Regions from separate parts of the Bradyrhizobium sp. USDA 4461 genome, predicted to be linked through region 4. Evidence: predicted binding sites of a transcription regulator. Region 4 holds the regulator's gene; each other region holds the start of a gene.

Evidence for each region. Region 4 encodes LexA, which represses DNA repair genes until DNA is damaged. Its sites were predicted from a motif close to TGTTCNNNNTGTGTTCNG; they were not measured.
Region 1: ACVINW_RS01285 (PA0069 family radical SAM protein) is a predicted target of LexA. The motif match lies at 1,017-1,034, and genes of this name have one in related genera.
Region 2: uvrA (excinuclease ABC subunit UvrA) is a predicted target of LexA. The motif match lies at 665-682, and genes of this name have one in related genera.
Region 3: recA (recombinase RecA) is a predicted target of LexA. The motif match lies at 913-930, and genes of this name have one in related genera.

The regions. Positions count from the first base shown of each region.
Region 1 is NZ_JBSRXM010000001.1:258,245-260,445, reverse strand. It holds gene ACVINW_RS01295 (bifunctional helix-turn-helix transcriptional regulator/GNAT family N-acetyltransferase) at 1-268, opposite strand, end outside; gene ACVINW_RS01290 (glycosyl transferase) at 322-891, opposite strand; gene ACVINW_RS01285 (PA0069 family radical SAM protein) at 1,056-2,201, shown strand, end outside.
Region 2 is NZ_JBSRXM010000001.1:6,719,916-6,722,116, forward strand. It holds gene ACVINW_RS31670 (outer membrane protein) at 1-413, shown strand, start outside; gene uvrA (excinuclease ABC subunit UvrA) at 769-2,201, shown strand, end outside.
Region 3 is NZ_JBSRXM010000001.1:5,546,750-5,548,950, forward strand. It holds gene ACVINW_RS25735 (hypothetical protein) at 1-174, opposite strand, end outside; gene recA (recombinase RecA) at 1,035-2,123, shown strand.
Region 4 is NZ_JBSRXM010000001.1:6,410,149-6,412,349, reverse strand. It holds gene ACVINW_RS30140 (molybdopterin molybdotransferase MoeA) at 1-625, shown strand, start outside; gene lexA (transcriptional repressor LexA) at 869-1,573, shown strand; gene ACVINW_RS30130 (hypothetical protein) at 1,850-2,201, shown strand, end outside.

The DNA.
Region 1 (2,201 bases), 6.2 Mb from region 4:
GTTTGCGTGTCAAGATCTGACGGCGTTGCAGCGCCGCCAGCATGCGGCTGACGAAGCCGGGATCGAGGTCGAGATCGCGCACCAGATCGGTCGCGATGCAGTCGGGGCGATGCGCGAGCTCGTAGATGATGCGGGCTTCCTGCAGCGTGAACGGGGAATGCAGCAGCTTGGGCTCGATGATGCCGAGCTTGCGGGTATAGAACCGGCTGAAGCCGCGCACCGCGGCGACCTGGCTCGCAAGGGAGCCGTCCTGGGAATTTGATTTCATCAAACAGATTATTTGACGCAATCAAATAAATCGCAAGAGCCGTCCGCGAGGCGCTACGCCACCATGATCCGGCTGCGCAGCATGGTGCGGGAGGAACGGCCGAGCCGGCGCAGCAGCCGCGCCTCGGAGCGGCGGGCATCGGGCCGGTAGCCGCCGATCCGTTCATAATGCTCGCGCGCGATCAGGAGGCCCTGTTCGGCCGAGGGCCCGGTGATCATGCGGGCGACGAATTTGAGGCCGTCGCGCAGGCCGGGGTCGGTGTAGGGCGCGCGGGCGTAGCGGAAGATGCCGGCGCGGTCCTTGCCGCTGGCCGCCACCATCTGGATGAACTGGGTGGTCTCCTCGATCCAGCCGGCATCGAGCACCGCGCCCGGATGCAGGAACATCAGCCAGGGCGAGCGGGCCTGCTTCGCACCGGCGGCCAGCGCCGCGGCGCGCGTGCCCTCGAACCGCAGGAAGCCGCAGCCGGCCACGTCGGCGACGCGCTCCATCACGTCGCTATTGGTGCGGTCGACCAGCAGCACCTCGCGGACGACGCCGGCGGCCGCGCCCGGCACCAGCGCCGCCAATGTGGCGACCGCGGTGCGCTCGATGCCGTCGGTTGGAATGATCACGCTCAGCATGATTTGAGGCTTCGGTGGCTCAAACGGTTCAAGAAACTCCGGCCGTGTTATCACCTTGTCATATTCAAAGCAGCCTGTTCGCTTGCAGAATTTTGCAGCAAGGTTCTGTGGAATTTCTCGATTCATGTTCTTGATTTGTTCTCACGCTGTGCTAGCTTCACAGCATGAGCCGAGCATCCTCTCATGCCCTCAAGCACCCGCCGGTAACGGCGCCCTCCGATAACCCGGCGGGTGCACCTTCACCTGTCCCTGCGCCTTTTCCCGAGCTTGCGGTCGCAATCGAGCGCGAGCGGCGGCGCGGCCGCGGCGCGCAGTCCAACGCCAGCGGACGTTACGAGGCCGAGGCGAGGGTTGCGTTCGACGACGGCTGGCAGAGCCTCGACGACCTGCCACCATTTACCACCAGCGTGGCGCTCGACAGCTCGCGCAAGGTGATCACCCGCAACGACTCGCCCGATATCGGCTTCGACCGCTCGATCAATCCCTATCGTGGCTGCGAGCACGGCTGCGTCTACTGCTTCGCGCGGCCGACCCACGCCTATCTCGGCCTGTCGCCGGGGCTCGACTTCGAGTCGAAGCTGTTTGCCAAGCCGGACGCGCCCGCGCTGCTCGAGAAGGAGCTGGCGGCGCCCGACTATGAGGCGCGGATGATCGCGATCGGCACCAACACCGATCCCTATCAGCCGATCGAGCGCGAGCGGAAAATCATGCGCGGCATCCTCGAGGTGCTGGAGCGCGCCGGGCATCCGGTCGGCATCGTCACCAAGTCGGCGCTGGTGACCCGCGACATCGATATCCTGGCGCGGATGGCCAAGCGCAATCTCGCCAAGGTGGCGCTGTCGGTGACGACGCTCGACCCGAAGCTTGCCCGCACCATGGAGCCGCGTGCCTCGACCCCGCCGAAGCGGCTCGAGGCGATCAAGCGGCTGACGGAGGCCGGCATCCCGACCACGGTGATGGTCGCGCCCGTGATCCCGGCGCTGAACGACTCCGAGATCGAGCGCATCCTCGACGCCGCCGTCCATGCCGGCGCCAAGGAAGCAAGCTACGTGCTGCTGCGGCTGCCGCTCGAGGTCCGCGATCTCTTCCGCGAATGGCTGATGGCCAACTATCCCGACCGCTACCGCCACGTTTTCACGCTGATCCGCGACATGCGCGGCGGCCGCGACTACGACTCGCAATGGGGCACGCGGATGAAGGGCACTGGCCCGATGGCCTGGATGATCGGCCGCCGCTTCGAGATCGCCTGCGAAAAGCTCGGCCTCAACAAGCGGCGCACCAAGCTGACAACCGATCACTTCGCCAAGCCG
Region 2 (2,201 bases), 310 kb from region 4:
TGTACGGCCTCGAGGCCGACGGCGCCTGGGCTGACGTCGATGCGTCGGTCAGCGCGCTCGGCGTCACCGCGAAGAGCAAGATCGACGCGCTCGGCACCGTGCGCGGCCGCTTCGGCTTCGCGGTCGACAAGGTGCTGTTCTACGGCACCGGCGGCTATGCCTGGGTCGACAACGAGATCAGCGTCACCGCGCTCGGCGCCACCGTCTCGCAGAGCAACTTCCACTCCGGCTGGACCGTCGGCGCCGGCATCGAGGCGTTCATCGCCCCGCAGTGGTCGATCAAGGGCGAGTACCTGTATCGCAGCCTCGGCAGCGAGACCTACTTCGGCGTTGCCTCCGGCGACCTCAACCTGCACAGCGTGCAGTTCGGCGTGAACTATCACTTCGGCGGCCCGATCGTCGCCAAGTACTAAAGCATGATCCGGAAAAGTGCGAAGCGGTTTTCCGGAAAGATCATGTCAAACAAAGACCTAAGGCGCGATGACGATTCGATCCAATCTCATCGCGCTTTAGGCAACGGACCAGGCGGATCCAGCATCGGATCGCACCGAAAGGCCGGCCTCGCGCCGGCCTTTTTGCATTTCGGAACCCATCCTGCTGCCGGCTGCTGCCATCCGGCAAACTATCCGTTGATGGCCGCTATTCAGCACTGGAAATTGCCGGCCGTTCTTCCTACGTTCCAGTCTTCACACTCATCGGCGCAAGCTCCCGGCATCACCGGCGACGCGCGCCCAAAAGGCGCCCGATCATGCGCCCGGAATTGTCGCTATGGATGAAGTGCTCAAGGCGAAGCGCCAACAGAACGCGGGCTCCTCATCGCGCGCCATCACGATCCGCGGCGCACGCGAACACAATCTGAAGAACATCGACGTCGAGATTCCGCGCGACAAGCTGGTGGTGTTCACCGGCCTGTCCGGCTCCGGCAAATCCTCGCTCGCATTCGACACCATCTACGCCGAGGGCCAGCGCCGCTACGTCGAATCGCTGTCGGCCTATGCGCGGCAATTCCTGGAGATGATGCAGAAGCCGGATGTCGACCAGATCGACGGCCTGTCGCCGGCGATCTCGATCGAGCAGAAGACCACCTCGAAGAACCCGCGCTCCACCGTCGGCACCGTCACCGAGATCTACGACTACATGCGCCTGTTGTGGGCGCGCGTCGGCGTGCCCTATTCGCCCGCCACCGGCCTGCCGATCGAGAGCCAGATCGTCTCGCAAATGGTCGACCGCGTGCTGGCGCTCCCCGAGGGCACCCGCCTCTATCTGCTGGCGCCGGTCGTGCGCGGCCGCAAGGGCGAGTACAAGAAGGAGCTCGCCGAATATCTCAAGAAGGGCTTTCAGCGTGTCAAGATCGACGGCACCTTCTACGAGCTGTCGGAAGCCCCTAGCCTCGACAAGAAATTCCCGCACGACATCGACGTCGTGGTCGACCGCATCGTGGTGCGCCCCGACCTCGCCCAACGCCTCGCGGAAAGTTTTGAGACCGCACTGAAGCTCGCCGAGGGTCTTGCGGTGATCGAATATGCCGACGCGCCCGCGGCGGCCGCGCAGGACGAGAAGAAAGAAGACAAGAAGAAGACCGCGAAAATCCACGACAAGAGCGGCCCCGAGCGCATCCTGTTCTCGGAAAAATTCGCCTGCCCGGTCTCCGGCTTCACGATCCCCGAGATCGAGCCGCGCCTGTTCTCGTTCAACAACCCCTACGGCGCGTGTCCGGCCTGCGGCGGCCTCGGCGTCGAGCAGCACATCGACGAGGACCTGGTCATCCCCGACAAGGAGCTGACCCTGCGCAAGGGCGCGATCGCGCCGTGGGCGAAATCGTCGTCGCCCTATTACATCCAGACCCTGACCGCACTCGGCAAGCACTACAAGTTCACGCTCGACACCAAGTGGAAGGACCTGACCAAGAAGGTCCAGAACGCGCTGCTGCACGGCTCCGGCGACGACGAGATCAAGTTCTCCTATGAGGACGGCGTCCGCTCCTACGACACCAAGAAGCCGTTCGAGGGCGTCGTCACCAACATCGACCGCCGCTACCGCGAGACCGAGAGCGAATGGGCGCGCGAGGAGCTCGGCAAGTATTTCTCCGACGTGCCCTGCGAAGGCTGCCACGGCTACCGGCTGAAGCCGGAGGCGCTGTGCGTCAAGATCGGCGGCAAGCATATCGGCGAGATCTCCGAGCTCTCGGTGAAGCGCGCCGG
Region 3 (2,201 bases), 860 kb from region 4:
GCGCCCGAGGTTGTTCAGCTCGCGATCGATCCGCAGCTGCACGCGGCGGACCGCCAGCAAGTCGAGTTTCGCCTCGGTCTTGCCTGTGAAGACCCGGTCCCCGATCTGGAAGCGCCATGTCCAGACCCCGGCTATCAGCTGGGTGATGGTGAATTCGATGCCCCTGTGGATCATCTGGAACAATCCCGCGAATCAAAGGCAATCATCGATACTTAAAACCATAGGTTGTATTAATCTCTAACAATCGTCAAACGTTAATATGAGATAAAATGCCCGTCCGGGCGGCGTCGCAGACCCTGCGGGCGGACCGATCCGTCGGCTGGACGGTGTCGCCGCTGCGCAGCGCCCCGGCTGCATTGCCGGGCAGGCCAACGTTACGAACACTGGCGCAAGCTGAGTCTTCCGCGAAGGCTACGTAGTTTTTTTGGGCGTCAGGAGGGGTACCAAGGTAGTATGCAGATTGTGCCAGACCATGGTCGGCGCGTGTATAACATCTTGATGGTGCAACTATTTTTCGGACGTGCTTGGGTGGCATGCCATCCGGAACTTTGTTCTTGCCCGGAGAACTACGGATCGCGGCGGGGCAGGAGTCCGACGACTAGCTACGGCCGGTGCGCAGGTTGTGACACGGGGGCGATGGCCACGAAAGGCGCTGGGCCGAAAGAGGCCGGACAATGTCTGTCAGAGGGAGCCGCCGCGTGCGGAGGCGCGATCTCGCGATCGCTTTCACGGCCAGAACAGATGGCGTCCCATGGAAAATGATGGGGCCAGAACATTTACTCTATCGCCTCAGTAGTCCTACCGAGAACATCAACCAAGCCTCGGTTTCCGTTCGCTTAATCCGCGCCAGGACACTTCGGAAATCAACCCCGGAGACAGTGCCTTGACGGCATCCGGCGTTTACGCGTCCGAAAGAACATATTGCGAACATAGAACAAACGTGGTACGAGGTTTCCTATCAACAACGCATTCCATTCGACCTCATCGCCCGTTTGTCCCGCTAGCGAATCCCCGCCATAAGGAGCACATCCCAAATGTCCGCCACCGCACTGCGTATCGTCGAAGGATCCTCCATGGACAAGTCCAAGGCCCTCTCAGCCGCGCTCTCCCAGATCGAGCGTCAGTTCGGCAAGGGCTCGGTGATGAAGCTCGGCAAGAACGACCGCTCGATGGATGTCGAGACGGTGTCCTCGGGGTCGCTCGGGCTCGATATCGCGCTTGGCGTCGGCGGCCTGCCGAAGGGGCGCATCGTCGAGATCTACGGGCCGGAATCCTCAGGGAAAACCACGCTGGCGCTGCACACGGTGGCGGAAGGCCAGAAGAAGGGCGGCATCTGCGCCTTCATTGACGCCGAACATGCGCTCGATCCGGTCTATGCGCGCAAGCTCGGCGTCAACATCGACGAGCTCCTGATCTCGCAGCCGGACACCGGCGAGCAGGCGCTGGAAATCTGCGACACGCTGGTGCGCTCCGGTGCGGTCGACGTGCTGGTGGTCGATTCAGTCGCGGCGCTGGTGCCGAAGGCCGAGCTCGAGGGTGAGATGGGCGACGCGCTGCCCGGCCTGCAGGCCCGCCTGATGAGCCAGGCGCTGCGCAAGCTCACCGCCTCGATCAACAAGTCGAACACGATGGTGATCTTCATCAACCAGATCCGCATGAAGATCGGCGTGATGTACGGTTCGCCCGAAACCACCACCGGCGGCAACGCGCTGAAGTTCTATGCCTCGGTCCGCCTCGACATCCGCCGCATCGGCGCGATCAAGGAGCGTGACGAGGTGGTCGGCAACACCACCCGCGTCAAGGTGGTGAAGAACAAGCTGGCGCCGCCCTTCAAGCAGGTCGAGTTCGACATCATGTACGGCGAGGGCGTCTCCAAGATGGGCGAGATCCTCGACCTCGGCGTCAAGGCCGGCCTCGTCGAGAAATCGGGTGCCTGGTTCTCCTATGACAGCCAGCGGCTCGGCCAGGGACGCGAGAATTCGAAGGCGTTCCTGCGCGCCAACCCCGATATCACCACCAAGATCGAAGCCGCGATCCGGCAGAATTCCGGCCTGATCTCCGAGCAGATCCTCGCCGGCACACCGGAGCGCGACGCCGACGGCGAGGAGCCGACGGAGGAGTAAGCTTTAAAGCTCCAAGATTTCGCTGCAAGCGGGCGCTGAGGACGTTGAGTTGCCGACGTCTTCGGCGCCTGTTTGGTT
Region 4 (2,201 bases):
GATCGTCTATTCCAACGGCTATGCGCTGCGGGCGCTGGCGCGTGCCGAAGGCGCCGAGACCATCGATCTCGGGATTGCCGCCGATACGGTTGAGGCCACCACGGCCGGCATCCGCCGGGCCCGCGACACCGGAGCCGACATCCTGATCACGACCGGCGGCGCCTCGGTCGGTGACCACGACCTGGTCAAGCGGTCGCTGGAGGCCGAGGGCGTCGCGATGGCGTTCTGGCGGATCGCGATGCGGCCCGGCAAGCCGATGATGCATGGCCGGCTCGGGGCGATGCGGGTGATCGGCCTGCCCGGCAATCCGGTGTCGTCCTATGTCTGCGCCTTCCTGTTTCTGGTGCCGTTGATTCGGGCGCTGAGCGGCCGAAAAGCGATTCATCATCGCCGCGCGACCGCTTTGCTCGGCCGCGACCTCGCTGCCAACGACCAGCGCGAGGACTATCTGCGCGCGCGTCTCGAGACGCGCGACGACGGCACGCTGATCGCAACGCCCGTGATGCAGCAGGATTCTTCGCTGCTCGGGAATCTCGCTGCGGCACGGGCACTTCTCGTGCGTCCGCCGTTTGCGCCGGCCGCCGTCGCCGGCAGCGAATGCGAGATCCTGATGCTGCCCGAATAGGGTTTTCTCACCGCGGCGATTGTGCGCCGCCGGGCGTGTTCACCGGAAATTAAGTGGTTGCGGAACACATATCGAACATATAGTGTCCGTTCATGATTTGTTTCGAGTACTGGTGTCTACAATCGGGAGGCCGCCCAGGAGCGCTTGCAGCAAGCACCATGCTCCCTTGGTCAGGCCCGGTCTGCAGATCCCACCGAAGAGTCTCGGAATCGAACGACGCTATCAACCGGGGGAATACTCGAGATGCTCACGCGCAAACAGTACGAACTTCTGCGTTTCATCAATGAACGTCTGAAAGAGGCCGGCGTCCCGCCCTCCTTCGACGAGATGAAGGATGCGCTCGACCTGCGCTCGAAGTCCGGTATCCACCGCCTGATCACTGCGCTGGAGGAGCGCGGCTTCATCCGCCGCCTGCCCAACCGCGCCCGCGCCATCGAAGTCATCAAGCTGCCCGAGCTGTCGGCCGGCGGCGGCAACGGCCGACGCGGCTTCACCCCGAGCGTCATCGAAGGCACCCTCGGCAAGCGCACCTCTACACCGCCGATCGCCGAGGATGACGGCAATCGACCGGTCGCGGTCCCGGTCATGGGCCGGATCGCTGCCGGTACGCCGATCGAGGCGCTGCAGACCCGCAGCCACACCATCAGCGTGCCGCCCGACATGCTCGGCTCCGGCGAGCATTATGCGCTGGAGGTGCGCGGCGACTCGATGGTCGATGCCGGCATTCTCGACGGCGACATGGCGCTGATCCAGCGCAACGACGTCGCCAACACCGGCGACATCGTGGTGGCGCTGATCGACGAGGAGGAAGCGACCCTGAAGCGCTTCCGCCGCCGCGGCGCTTCGATCGCGCTGGAGCCGGCCAACACCGCCTATGAAGTGCGCATCCTGCCGCCGAACCGGGTCCGCATCCAGGGCAAGCTGATCGGGCTCTATCGCAAGTACTGAATTGCAAATAGTTGCGGCGGCGAGGCAAATACTTGCGGCGGCGAGGAACGAGCGACAGATCGGATCGTTCCTTGGAAGATAGCGCGGCATGCGGCCTGCTCGATGCGCTCCGATACCTCTCACGCAGTGTCGCGTGTTTGTGATTGAGGCGGTCTCGGGCGAGTCGTACAATCGCCCAGAAACGAGCTGACACTCGTTCGCTATCGTCCACTCTGGTAGAGGCCCTATGCCTCAAGGAGAGGCACGGGTCGCTACCTCCATTTGAGGAGCCATCCGATGTGTGACTATAGTCTGCACGCCGTGGCATCGCGCCCCGCCATTGTCGGAGAGACGCTGATCACCACGACCTTCCGCGGCACGTCGACCCGCGGCTTTGCGTCGGAGAACGATCCGACTGTCGCGGTCTGCATGCTGCCGGGCACCGAGCTCGCTTTCGCCGAGAACGTTCGCTACGACAGCCGCTGGATCTGGACCAAGACGCTGAATTTCCGCGTCGGCGTGTTCAACGAAGTCGAGCCCGACGTGCCGGATCGCCATCATGATGCGGTCGAATTCCCCGACGGCAGCCATGTGCTGGTGACCCAGCTCGTCGAGGGACAGCGCGTCAGCGTGCTGCAATTGCCGGCAC